DNA from 3 places in the Peribacillus sp. YIM B13481 genome. Region 1 is predicted to be linked to each of the others. Evidence: riboswitches for the same ligand, from Rfam matches in the RefSeq annotation. Region 1 holds a riboswitch; each other region holds the start of a gene.
What was found. A riboswitch is a leader RNA that binds a small molecule or an ion and turns the genes downstream of it on or off. The one in region 1 is predicted to bind cobalamin.

Region 1 (4,577 bases):
ATGATAATGGCGATCAGCCAATTGCGCGAGGAATAGGTGTAAGTATCATCGATAAATGATAGGTTTTCCTGATATCCTCTTGCATTCATGGCCATCGTCAATTGCGCAGAGCGCTGGAATACTCCCAAAAATAATGATGAGATTAGTAACCCGAGAGAGCGAATGCCTTGCCTTATCGAGCCATATCCAAGTCGTGAAGCTTGTGATAGGTGAATGGCCAAAGCTGTATCTAAAAAAATAAAGATGAAGCGATAGGTCAATTCTATTAAATCGATCAATAAAGACGGCAATTTAAGTTTCCGCAGCACGGATAGAATGACGGTAATGGGTGTTGTTAAGGTTAAGAAATATAAACAACTTATACTGCCAAATACGACAGTGATCAAATTGATCACTGTACCAATGCTGTCATCGCTGATGAATATTTGCCAGTTTCCGGCTTTCCAGGACCACCATATATTGGATATTGAAGTGGGTTTGCTTGTAAAAGAAAAAAGGATGGTAATTGTACCTGATAATATAAAGAACCCCGGTAGTAAGAGTAATTTCAGATAATAAGAAAGTGGGATTCTTGCCGCAAAAATGATTAAAGCACTCATCACCGTAAAAGTGATGAGCGAAACGGCCATATCCCTTACAGTTAAGGAAAAAAGCAAAAGGGAGAGTGCAAAAATCATTTTTTCCAACGGATGTTCATCCTTTAGCCCATTGAAATAGGCATATTTATCAATGAGTAACATGCTTGGATTCTTCGGGCATGGCTTGTTTGGCTTGCTTATTCCTTTGTCTCATTACGCCAATGAAATATCCAATGAAACCAGCTCCGATTGCAGCTTGCAGCGCAAATAATAAGCTTTCTGTTTCTGCACCTGGTGGCTCCCAAATACTGTTGAACCATGGCTTATATTCCGGATGGATATTTGTGATGGCTTCTTCAGCTTCGCCGTCGGCACCGCCAAATTCCGTTCCTTGTTGGGTGATTAACGGTATGGTAGCAAGAATGACGACCAGGAAAAGCAGCAGTAAACTTTTTTTCATATTAACGGGCCTCCTTAGATAAAACTCGCAGCAATTTCAATTCGCCTAGATTGTATTTTTTTAAGAAATTCATCACAACGACTGTCAATAATCCCTCGCTGATTGCCAAGGGAATTTGGGTCAGGGCAAAAATCCCTGCAAACTTAGTGAATGAGGCCATGAATCCCCCTACCTCGGATGGAAAAGCAAGAGCAAGTTGAACGGAAGTTACCACATAGGTTCCTAAATCTCCAAAAGCAGCTGCCAAGAAAACGGCAAGAGAAAAAGACCACCCCAATTTAGTCGCGCCCTTGAAGACAAAGTAAGAAATGAACGGTCCGCATACTGCCATGGAAAATGCATTGGCCCCTAATGTCGTCAACCCTCCGTGAGCCAGTAATACAGCTTGAAATAACAGTACGATGGAACCCACGACACTCATGGCCAATGGTCCGAATAATATGGAACCCAAACCAACTCCTGTAGGGTGTGAAGAACTTCCCGTAACGGAAGGAATCTTCAGGGCCGATAATATGAATACAAATGCTCCCGATAGGCCGAGTATCATTTTTGTTTCTGGGTTTTCCTTTACTTTGGACCTAATCGACCGGTAACCCAAGATTAAAAATGGAAGGATAATGGCCCACCAGAATATGGCCCATTCAATCGGTAAAAATCCCTCCATAATATGCATGGCCATAGCACGTTTTGGTACAAGAAGCAATAAAATGACAAAATAAAGAATTTTCCAATTGTCTTTTTTCATTCTTTCTCCTTTCAACACTTTTAATTTTTTCTGATCAAGGCTTTTAGAAGAAAAGCGGCGCCCAACATAAAAAGCACTTCTCTAAAAAAGAAAGAAGTGCGTAATGAACAGGAATTCCTCAGCATAAACCAACCACGGGCTATTCTGCCTGATCCGCACACCCATCCTCGTAGGCTGAAACAGTTTCACGCTTCATGGCAGGTCTCCTGGCTTTGGTTCATCATCCCATTACATCCTTCCCATCTCATTTGACAGTGGATTAACCTTAAGGCAATAGGACTTCCCTTTACAGTGGCGGGACCGCTCCGGATTTTCACCGGCTTCCCTTTTAAGCTGAATTTCCGAGAAAATTCAACACCATAAAACTTATGTAATTATTTTGAAAAATCTCGTATAGTTTATCATAAAGAAATAATTCCAGCTACACTCTCTTTTTTTTAAAAAGACTAATAACGCAGAGAAGCGAGGCATGGAGCTGGATTTACCCTATTAAACTTTTCTAAACAGTCGGAATAAACTTTGAATTTTGCTAAAGTTGTTATATGATAGATAAAGTTAGCTAGAAATGTATAATAAAACCAAATATTTCATTTTAAAAGTGCTCTTGTGTGAATTATCAAGGGATAATAGGGAAAACGGTGAAAATCCGATGCAGCCCCCGCTACTGTAAACGCTGATGAAATTGTCGATGACCACTGGCTTAATGCCGGGAAGGGACAAAGTAAAATGAAGCGTAAGCCAGGAAACCTGCTTTTGAAATTGTATGATACTTTTCGGAGGGAAAGGTAGAAGGACTATGACGATTTTGGGAGATTCAGCATATTTGCCGAAGGCTCCTCATTCATATAGTTTTTTTAAAACCTTAACTCTTATGTTAAGGTTTTTTATTTTGCCTTTTCCCTGAACTCAGGAGGAAGAAGATGACTACTTGGAACTTGCAGGGTACTAATACGCATCTGTTGATTTGCAATGGAAGCAGTTGCATGAAAAAAGGCGGGGAAGAAGTAACCCAAGCGATTCGCGATGAAATTACTTCAAAGGGACTGGATATGAAAGTTCATACAACCAGGACACGCTGTAACGGAAGATGTAAGGACGCCTGCGTTGTAATTGAGTATCCCCAAGGGAGATGGTATCGGGTGGATACCCCAGATTACGGTCGGAAGATTGTAAGTAATATCGATGATGGAGAGTTTGTGCCACAGATGATCTACCAATTCAGTGATGGGGAAATGATCCCTAATCCAGATTTTCCTGCTCATACGGGTATTTCAAAGAACAAATCGTAAAAGGAGATGTCTTAATGAGTACTAACGGTAAATTATTCGTCGTGGGCTTTGGGCCAGGGAATTTTGAACACATTACCAAACGTGCTGTCGAAGCCCTTCAAGAAAGTGACTACATCATTGGTTATAAAACTTATGTTGAACTCATTCAGGGACTGCTTACAGATCAAACGATTATTAGTACGGGAATGACTGAAGAAGTATCACGTGCTCAGGAAGCAGTGAAACAAGCGGAGCTGGGAAAGAAAGTGGCTGTAATTTCCAGTGGTGATGCCGGAGTTTACGGGATGGCAGGGCTGGTTTATGAAGTATTGATTGAAAAAGGGTGGAAAGAAGATACTGGAGTGGGCATTGAAGTCATCCCTGGTATTTCTGCAATCAACTCATGTGCGTCTTTACTTGGGGCACCTGTCATGCACGATTCGTGTACCATCAGCCTCAGTGATCATTTAACGCCTTGGGAACTTATCGCTAAAAGGGTGGAAGCTGCTGCAATGGCTGACTTTGTCATTGCACTTTATAACCCGCGTAGCGGAAGGCGGACTAGGCAAATTGTAGAAACACAAAAAATTCTCCTTCGCTACCGTTCACCGGATACACCTGTCGGGTTGGTGAAAAGTGCTTATCGCGATCGGCAGGATATTGTCATAACCAATTTGAAAGATATGTTGAATCACGATATTGGAATGTTGACCACCGTCATTATTGGTAATTCATCTACCTTTTTATATGATGACAAAATCATCACACCAAGAGGTTATCAGAGGAAATATACATTGAATTCGGAAAAGCAAACATTGAAGCCGCATCAGCGTCTGCAAAAAGAAGCAGAACCGTGGGCATTAGATCAAGAAGCCGATTCCATGCAAGAAGCCTACGCTGAGCCTGATGGAGGGGTTGGATTACTTACAAAAGCACCAGAAAAGAAGGCGACATCTTTTGAAATGGCGATGGAAGCCCTGTCTATAGTTAAGGGCCAAACCGTTCAGCAACCCATTAAGCCGTTTGTTCAGCAAAAAATGGAGTCGGTATTCGAACTTGCGGTCAGTCCAGGTGTGGCGAATAAACAATTCACTCCCAAACAAATGATGACACTTGCGGAAGTTGTTGGGGAAAAGGGATCGATGGAATACACGCCAAACCATAAGATCGTATTAAAGATTCCGACAACGGATCCGGAAGTCATTACGGGGAAATTGCAATCAGCAAACTTTCTGTTATCGCCGATTGGAGATGTACTGACATTAAAAGCCTGTGATTTCTGTGATGGGGAAAAAGCGGAATCCATTCCTTTTGCGGATGAAATACACCGGGTGCTCGGCGGAATGAAAATGCCTAAGGAACTGAACATCGGTTTTAATGGGTGTGGAATGGCTTGTTATAGTGCTGTGATGGATGATATCGGGATTGTCTTCCGAAAAGGGAAGTTCGACTTATTTCTTGGAGCTAAACCGGTTGGAAGAACAGCCCATCCAGGTCAGCTGGTTGCTGAAGGCATTGAACCGGAA
Region 2 (4,577 bases), on a different contig from region 1:
CATACAGATTAAAGCTGATTGCTTGGTCAATATGGCGTTGGCGGGCTGCATTTTGCCTGATGCTCTCCAGTTGGTCCAAATTAAAGCGGGTCTTTTTATAATATTCATACGTATTTGGCGTCAATCCTGGTGCGGTCACCTTGAATTTGAAGTTTTTCTTTTCCTCGTAAAATTCAATTTCATACAAAGGATCGATTCCATCCGTTGAATTACCGATTTTAGCAGTCGATGAATTGGGGGCAATAGCCATTAAATATCCATTACGGGTACCGTGCTCCTGCACATCTGCTTTTAAATCCATCCATTTTTGATCTGTATAGTCACGAAGTTCGAAATATTCCCCTGTATGCCAATCCGATCCTTCGAAATATGGGTATGATCCTTTTTCCTTGGCCAACTCGTTGGATGCTTTGATTGTTAAGTAAGCGATCTTTTCGTATAAAGCATCGGCATAGTGAACAGCCTCATCCGATTCCCAATAAATATTCTGAGTGGCAAGTAAATGATGCCATCCAAACGTTCCTAGACCAATTGCCCGGTAACGTTTGTTCGAGATGGATGCTTGCTTGACCGGAAGATTATTGACATCAATGACGTTATCCAGCATCCGGACCTGAATGGGAATTAACCTCTCCAAAACATCGCTGCTCACCGCACGGGGCAAGTTAATGGATGATAGGTTGCAGACAACGAAATCGCCGCTTTTACGGACCACAACGACATCTCCATCTTCTGTTTCATATTCATCCGTAATCGTCGAAGGGCTTAAGTTTTGAGCAATCTCCGTACAAAGGTTAGAACAGTAAATCATGCCTTTATGTTTATTCGGATTCTTCCGGTTCACTTCATCGCGGTAGAACATATATGGTACGCCTTCTTCTAATTGAGAAATCATGATGCTTTTCATGATGTCCATCGCATTGATTTTTTCAAAGCTATAGTTTGGAAGTGTACCGTTTTCTGCGGCCTCGACAGCAAGTGCATAATGATTCCTGAAGCTTCCTTCGCCTTTCTTCTCGTCATAAAGATCTTCAAGTGAGAATCCAAGGGTTTGCTTGACGGTGTGTGGATCGAAAAGATACCATTCTTTTCTGTCGCGTACAGCCTCCATGAACAAATCAGGAATACATACACCTGTAAAAATATCATGGGCTTTTAATCTGTCATCCCCGTTTTGCGTCTTCAAATCAAGAAAGCTCATAATATCTTTATGCCAGGCATCCAAGTAAATCGCGATGGCACCTTTACGTTGCCCCAATTGATCGACACTGACAGCTGTCTGGTTGAATAGCCGGATCCAGGGAGTCGTGCCGGAACTGTTTCCAGAGAAACCTCGGATATCAGAACCAAGCGAACGAATCTTACCAACGTAAAGACCTACACCGCCGCCGAATTTTGATACTTTTGCAGCATCGTAGTTAGATAGATAGATGCCGTCAATGGAATCTTCAATTGCGTCGATAAAACAAGAGCTTAACTGTCCATGCGTTTTACCTGCATTGGATAGAGTAGGCGTCGCAACAGTCATATAAAGGTTGGACATGGCCCAGTAAGCTTCTTTTATTAGTTGAAGACGATGCTCCGTTTTTTCCATTCGCATGATTTCCATCGCGATGATCATGAAGCGCTCTTGAGGCAGTTCGTAGACCTTGTCTTTTTTTGGGCGGGCTAGGTAGCGATCGTTTAATAAGTAGATGCCTATGTAAGAAAATAATTTATCCTTTTCCGGGTCGATCACCGAACCCAATTCCTCAATTTCTGCTTTCGTATAAGAAGCTAGCAGTTCTGATTTATAAATGGGATAACGCTGGCCTTCTGAAAGTTGCGAGAGTTCCGTGATCAGTTCATAGAATGGGCCATAACTCATGCCTTCATAACCTCGATTTGCCTGTGCATCCCTATACATCGTATTCAATAGTTCTGCTGCAGCAACGAACGTCCAATCGGGAGCATCTATATCCACACTTTCAAGAGCGAGCTGAATCAGTTTTTTTGATGCCTGTTCATCGGTTGAGTCACTTTTGCGATCAAGCCATTTTATAAAACGCTTTTTGAACTTTTCCATATCGAGACGGCCTTCGAATTCCTTTGATAACATCTCAAGCTGGATTGAATTCGTTTCGGTGTCATTTTCGCTTATGGTAGAGTTATATGTTTGAGTCATTAATAATCCTCCTTGTAAACTTCCGCTAAAATAAAAAAACCGCCCAAATGGATTGAGCGGATCAAACGATAGAATAAAAGAACCATGAAAAAATAGCCATTATACTATCGTTTCATCATCTCAATCCCCGAAGAATAAGAAACATGAAAAAATCAAGGCAGGTCTCCTGACTCATGATCATCCTACTTTGAGTCCTTCCCGTATAGAGAGAGCTATACAGTGGTTTCTCATTTCGTCACATTTACAGTTGCGGGGACAGTTCCGGGTTTACACCGGATTCCCTTTTCAGCCATCACTGGCACCTTTGATTATAAAATATTCTATATATAGTTATTAGTATTGTTTGTGTAATCAATATCTAGTATTTCTGCTTATATTATCGTAAGCCATATACGATGATAATTCAACTAATATATTTGAGAAAAACCAACCCTTATCTATTGACAAAGTGAAGGTAGAGGGATTGAGAATGAAAGATTTTATTGGGGAATGGGTAATTCGAGCACTGAATTTACGGGATTTTGTGTTAAAATAAAGTGTATAGTAAAGGTGGGTCTCCCTTATTGCGATGAGGGGATTCGCGGAAAAATATTTATGAAAAAGGGGTTAAAATCTTGGAAAAAGTATTAGTTTTTGGACATAAAAACCCGGATACAGACACAATCTGTTCAGCAATCGCTTATGCAGATCTTAAAAAGCAACTAGGTATCAACGCTGAACCAGTTCGTCTGGGTGAAGTGAATGGTGAAACTCAATATGCGTTGGACCAATTCAAATTCGAAGCTCCCCGCCTTGTGGAAAAAGTGGCAGGGGAAGCGGATGGCGTGATCCTGGTCGACCACAACGAACGCCAGCAAAGTGCAGAAGATATTGACCAAGTCCGTGTGTTGGAAGTTATTGACCATCACCGTATCGCTAACTTTGAAACAAGCGATCCTTTATATTACCGTGCGGAGCCAGTTGGCTGTACGGCAACCATTTTAAATAAAATCTATAAAGAAAACGGCATTGAAGTCCCTAAAACGATCGCCGGACTTATGCTATCTGCCATAATTTCCGATTCTTTATTGTTCAAATCCCCGACATGCACAGAGCAAGACGTTGCAGCAGCTATGGAACTGGCTGATATTGCGGGAGTAAACGCTGAAACATATGGCTTGGAAATGTTGAAGGCGGGAGCTGACTTGAGCGACAAGACGATTGCCCAGCTAATCACTCTTGATGCAAAAGAATTCTCCATGGGAATGGCTAAAGTTGAGATAGCTCAGGTCAATGCTGTAGATCCGAACGAAGTTCTTGCTAAGCAAGCTGAAATAGAAGCAGCCATTGAATCGGTCATCGCTGTGAAGGAATTGGATTTATTCCTATTCGTCGTAACGGATATCTTGACCAATGATTCTGTGGCCTTGGCTCTTGGAAAAGCGGCTGATGCAGTGGAAAAGGCATATGACGTTTCATTAAACAATAACATTGCCGTCTTAGAGGGCGTTGTATCGCGTAAAAAACAAATCGTTCCGGTTTTAACGGACGTATTCAGTAAATAATATTGGAAAAGGGGTGCCCATTTAATACTTTGGGGCCCCTTTTCTGTACATCAAAAAAAGACTCAACCATCCATTTAAAGGTGTTTGAGTCTTTTTTTTTAATTTAAGGTTTCCTTTTCTTTTTCATAGGCGATGACAATCAGTTCTTTATTGGCTTCCTCGCCAAGTTTGCTTTCAAAGCTTTTCAGTTCATTCAATAAATCTGGTGACAGATTCGCTGCTGTATAATCCTGATCGGATGTCATGCTTTTCGCTCCTTTCAAAAGGAAATATTTCATGTTATCTATTTTGTCGGTTTGAAAAGTTTCTATTCAGCAGAATTATACTTTTTCAAGATATTTTACTTTCTGAGGTGGCGAGTTTTTCAAGCAATAACGAACTCTCCTCGTCCAGGCCTTGCACCTGGACAGGTGTACCTTGAAACTGATATTTAAGGACAACCGTATCAACAGCACCGACTGCAGAAGCATCCCATATTTTAGAATGGGAAAAATCGATGATGACCGTTTCGGCTTTTTCCTTGAAATCGAACTTAGAAACAAAGTCCTGAACCGAAGCGAAAAATATTTGTCCGCTGATACGATAAATGATTTTCTTGGCATGGATGTCTTCCGTTTTCTCAACAGCCACTTTAGAAATTTTAGCCGAGAAGAAAATCATGCTCAAGAGCACTCCAGCAAATACCCCTTTAGATAAGTCATGTGTATAAAGAACAATGAGGACCGTCACGATCATCACTGCTGCATCCGTCTTTGGAGCTTTAGTGAGCCGCTTTAGGGAAGACCAGTCAAAGGTCCCGATTGAAACCATGATCATGACTGCGACAAGGGCAGCCATCGGTATTTTAACAAGGACATCATTCAATACCA
Region 3 (4,577 bases), on a different contig from region 1:
TTTAGCTAAAAGGTTTTCACGGACGATTTTTGCTGCTTCGACCATGTTTTTCAGGGAAGCGACGGTTTCCGGGATACCCCTTGTTTTCAGGCCGCAGTCGGGATTGATCCAAAACTGGTCTTTATCCAGTACCTTGATGCCCCGTTCAATCATATCGACCATTTCGTCCACTGCCGGCACACGCGGGCTGTGAATATCATACACACCAAGGCCAATACCTTTTTCGTATGTTCTTTCCTCGAATGCGGAAGCAAGCTCTCCGTGGCTACGGGATGTTTCGATGGAAATTACATCGGCATCAAGGGAGGAGATGACATCCATGAAACTGTTGAAGTCGCAATAGCACATATGCGTGTGAATTTGGGTTGTATCCTCGACGCTTGATGTGGATATCAAGAACGAATTAACAGCCCAGTTCAAATACTCATCGCGATCGGTTTTTTTCAATGGCAGACCTTCCCTAAGTGCAGGCTCATCAACTTGGATCATTTTGATTCCAGCCGATTCCAATGCAATGACTTCTTTTTCCAAAGCAAGTGCCAGTTGGTAGCAAACATTCTCCCTGGAAATATCATCACGGACAAATGACCAGTTCAAAATCGTGACAGGACCTGTTAGCATTCCCTTTACCGTCTTGTTCGTCAGTGATTGTGCGTATACACTTTCCCTGACTGTCATCGGTTCGATGAAATCGATGTCACCGTAGATGACTGGTGGTTTCACGCAGCGAGACCCATAGGATTGTACCCAGCCCTTTTCTAGAAAGACGAATCCGCCTAACTTATGGCCGAAGTATTCAACCATATCCGTCCGTTCGAATTCCCCGTGTACAAGAACATCCAAGCCGATTTCTTCTTGGATATCAATCCACCTGCCGATTTCTTCGTTAACGAATGTTTCATATTGCGAAGCGGTCCATTCTCCTCTTTTGAATTTCCCACGTGCTTGTTTAACTTCAAATGTCTGTGGAAAGCTGCCGATCGTAGTCGAAGGAAGAAAAGGCAATTTGAAAAATTCCTGTTGTTTTTGGTAACGTTCTTTAAATGGAAGCTGACGGCCGACGTTCCTGGTTTTAACCTTTTCGACATTGGATTGTACATTCCCATGATTCCGTGCATTTGAACTTGCTAACGTTTGAACCGTAAATTTATTAGCATCGACTTTTTCGGCGATTGCTTCAAAGCCTAGATTATTCCCTTTGACCAAGAGTATGATTTCCTCAAGTTTCTCATCAGCGAAAGCGAGAGCCTCTTTCACTTCTTTTGAAAGGGCGGTTTCATTACGAACGGTCACTGGGACATGAAGCAGGGAACAAGAGGGCTGAAGCCAGATTTGGTCTTCGGCTACCTTTTTCTTAAGAGTCTCGATCAATTGGATTTTTTTCGATAAATCAGATAGCCAAATGTTTTTTCCGTCAATCACACCTGCAGCAAGCACTTTGTCCTTCGGGAAACCGAATGCTTCAAGATTACTTAGATTCTTCCCTTTATCATGTACAAAATCAAGACCGATTCCTTGGACTTGTAATTCGATGACTTCTTGGTAATGCTCCACGGCATCAAAGTATGTTTGTAGCATGATGTTCAGGTTTGGTGCTGCTTCATTCAGTTTTTCATAGAGGTAAGTAACAGTTTGCATATCATCTTTGGAAATGGATGAAACAAGAGAAGGTTCGTCCATTTGAACCCACTTCACGCCTTCTTGCTCCAACTCTTGCAGGATTTGCGTGTATAGGGGAAGCAGGCTCAGGATGATGCCAGGGATATCTTTTTTATTGAAGCCTTTGGAAAGGGAGATGAAAGTATAAGGTCCAATCAACACGGGTTTGGTTTCAATCCCTAGCTTTTCCTTGGCCTCCCGATATGCTGCAAGTGGTTTATTTTCTGTTAAAGTCAGCTGTGACAGGCTTAATTCAGGGACAATATAGTGATAGTTCGTATTGAACCATTTCGTCATTTCGGAAGCGACTTCATCATTGTTTCCGCGGGCCATTGAATAATAAACGGAAAGGGGAACGCATCCGCCTTCATAGGCTGAATAACGTTCAGGAACAAGACCGAACATGACGGACATATCCAGCATTTGATCATATAAAGTGAAGTCGTTGGCAGGAATGATATCAATGCCTCGTTTCTTCTGTTTTTGTAAGTTGCCTAAACGGATGGCTTTTAGTTGTGCCGTAAATTCTGCTTCATCGATTTTACCGGACCAGTAAGCTTCTAATGTACGTTTCCATTCACGATCTTCCCCGATTCGCGGGTAACCCAAACTACTGCTTTTCAAAATTCCCATCCTCCTACATTCATTTGATTGAACAATAAAAAAGCATCCCTAACCGTCAAAAGAGAAAGTTAGAAATGCTTAAAATAAAGAGGCATGCAGAATGCCCCTTACAATTATAAGGTCCCTAACACCTCCCTATCTCCCGTAGGTTAAAACAGTGTTGTCGAAATAGGCAGGTCTCCTGACTTAGGGAATATCATTAGCGACGGGCCTTCCCGATCCGTTGATCAGTGGCATATTGGATGGCGCTAACATTCCCATTACAGTGGCGGGACCGTGCCGGAATTACACCGGGCTTCCCTTTTAATCCTAATGAAAATTAGGAACCTATTTCCACATATGAAATTTCACAAAACCTGCTGGGTAAACTGATTGCAGGTGGTGAATATTTATAAAATAAAAATTATTATAAATATTTAGACAACCTTAACATATCCGACTAAAAGGGTCAACATGAAAAAGATTCGGGATAAGGTCCCAAATTCCTGACAAATGCGTTTAGGATGTGTTAGTGATAAGGATAAAGTCTGTCCCTAAGAAAGAATATATTGTTTGGACAGGGAGTATGTATAGAGGGAGTGGCGTTTTGAAATGGGGCGTGGGGGATGACTTTCTACATCTTGATTGCAGGAATCATTTTTTGCATGGTGATGAGCATTCGTACCTTATTTCTTGTTGAGTCGGGAGGAAAGAAGTTTTCTCTGGAGGATATGCTGTGGCTTGGCAATTTATATGCGACGATATTAGTTGGATTTGCACTGATTTATTTATTATACGAGCTTCAGAATCATTCAGTGATTCTTGATATGGGCAATCGTTTGGACGGCAGTTTTTACGAGCAACTGAAGACTTCTTTTTATTTTAGTGCGATGACGATGTTTTCTGTAGGGTATGGGGATATAGCCCCGATAGGCGTAGGCAGGATGATTGCGACAATCCAGGCATTCATCGGCTATACGCTCCCGGCCGCGTTTGTAATTCGGACGGTGATTGATTTAGATCAGGAAAGAAGGAATAAATGAAAGTTGTATTTCTTTCGATTATTGGGTACTCTTACCATAATGAAAGAAATGGAGGGTTCAATATGACTGTTAAAATTGGAGAAAAAGCACCTGATTTTCAACTCCCAGCAAACAATGGTGAAATGGTTTCCCTATCGGATTTTACGGGGAAATACATTGTTTTATATTTTTATCCAAAAGACATGACGCCAGGATGCACGACGGAGGCCTGTGATTTCCGGGACCACAATGAGCAATTTGAGGGATTGGACGCTGTCATCATTGGTATCAGCCCAGACCCAGCGGCACGACATGAAAAATTCATCGAAAAACATGGATTGCCTTTTCTGCTGCTAGCTGACGAAAATCATGAAGCTGCTGAATCATTTGATGTGTGGCAATTGAAAAAGAACTTCGGCAAGGAGTATATGGGCATTGAACGTTCAACATTCCTGATTGATAAGGCAGGTAAGATAGTCAAAGAATGGCGTAAGGTAAAAGTAAAAGGCCACGTCGAAGAAGCTCTTGAAACTCTTCGCGACCTCAAAAAATAAGGGACAGGCAAATGAAGGATGAGCGAATAACGAAGCTTGCTGCCAGGCTGATTCATCATTCGATACAATTAAAGCCAAAAGAGAGAATCCTTATTCGGGGCCATATCAACACGAAACCATTATTGAAAGAGCTGATTGATGAAACATACAGAGTGGGTGCTTATCCATATGTAGAACTTGAAGACGATGAGATAAGCCGGCATCTATTACAAGGGAATGTGAAGGAACAACTTGACACATCATCGCAATGGGCTCTGAAGAAATATACGGATATCGATGCGGTCATCATCATCACCGGTGAAGAAAACGATGTGGAAATGACTGATGTTCTCCTCGAAAGGCACCGTCTTCAAGGGGAGGCTATGAATTCTCCAACTCTTTTTTATGTGAACAACCGACGTTGGGTCTTGCTTAATTATCCCACCAACACATCAGCGCAAAAAGCCGGCATGACTTTCGACAGGTATCAAGACTTCCTTTTGAACGTATGCACAATGGATTATGGGAAAATGGAGGCGGCATTAAAACCGTTAAAACTATTGATGGAACGGACTGACAAAGTCAGGATCGTTTCACCAGGGACAGATTTGACCTTTTCCATTAAAGGTATGCCGGCTATCATATGTGCCGGAAAAAAGAATTTACCGGACGGGGAAGTATTTACTGCACCTATAAAAGAGAGCGTCAATGGAAGGATATCCTTCAACACACCCACAACCTATGAAGGAATCACTTTTAG

Region 2: another riboswitch for cobalamin. It lies ahead of ACFX4X_RS06205 (ribonucleoside-diphosphate reductase subunit alpha); the one in region 1 lies ahead of ACFX4X_RS15495 (energy-coupling factor ABC transporter permease).
Region 3: another riboswitch for cobalamin. It lies ahead of metE (5-methyltetrahydropteroyltriglutamate--homocysteine S-methyltransferase); the one in region 1 lies ahead of ACFX4X_RS15495 (energy-coupling factor ABC transporter permease).

The regions. Positions count from the first base shown of each region.
Region 1 is NZ_JBHZPE010000026.1:50,847-55,423, reverse strand. It holds gene cbiQ (cobalt ECF transporter T component CbiQ) at 1-686, opposite strand, end outside; gene ACFX4X_RS15500 (energy-coupling factor ABC transporter substrate-binding protein) at 727-1,038, opposite strand; gene ACFX4X_RS15495 (energy-coupling factor ABC transporter permease) at 1,040-1,783, opposite strand; cobalamin riboswitch at 1,963-2,160, opposite strand; cobalamin riboswitch at 2,363-2,552, shown strand; gene ACFX4X_RS15490 ((2Fe-2S) ferredoxin domain-containing protein) at 2,704-3,072, shown strand; gene cobJ (precorrin-3B C(17)-methyltransferase) at 3,087-4,577, shown strand, end outside.
Region 2 is NZ_JBHZPE010000006.1:72,267-76,843, forward strand. It holds gene ACFX4X_RS06205 (ribonucleoside-diphosphate reductase subunit alpha) at 1-2,164, opposite strand, end outside; cobalamin riboswitch at 2,304-2,485, opposite strand; gene ACFX4X_RS06210 (manganese-dependent inorganic pyrophosphatase) at 2,779-3,708, shown strand; gene ACFX4X_RS06215 (hypothetical protein) at 3,807-3,953, opposite strand; gene ACFX4X_RS06220 (SulP family inorganic anion transporter) at 4,039-4,577, opposite strand, start outside.
Region 3 is NZ_JBHZPE010000030.1:3,892-8,468, reverse strand. It holds gene metE (5-methyltetrahydropteroyltriglutamate--homocysteine S-methyltransferase) at 1-2,292, opposite strand, end outside; cobalamin riboswitch at 2,438-2,629, opposite strand; gene ACFX4X_RS16560 (potassium channel family protein) at 2,889-3,305, shown strand; gene bcp (thioredoxin-dependent thiol peroxidase) at 3,368-3,838, shown strand; gene ACFX4X_RS16550 (aminopeptidase) at 3,850-4,577, shown strand, end outside.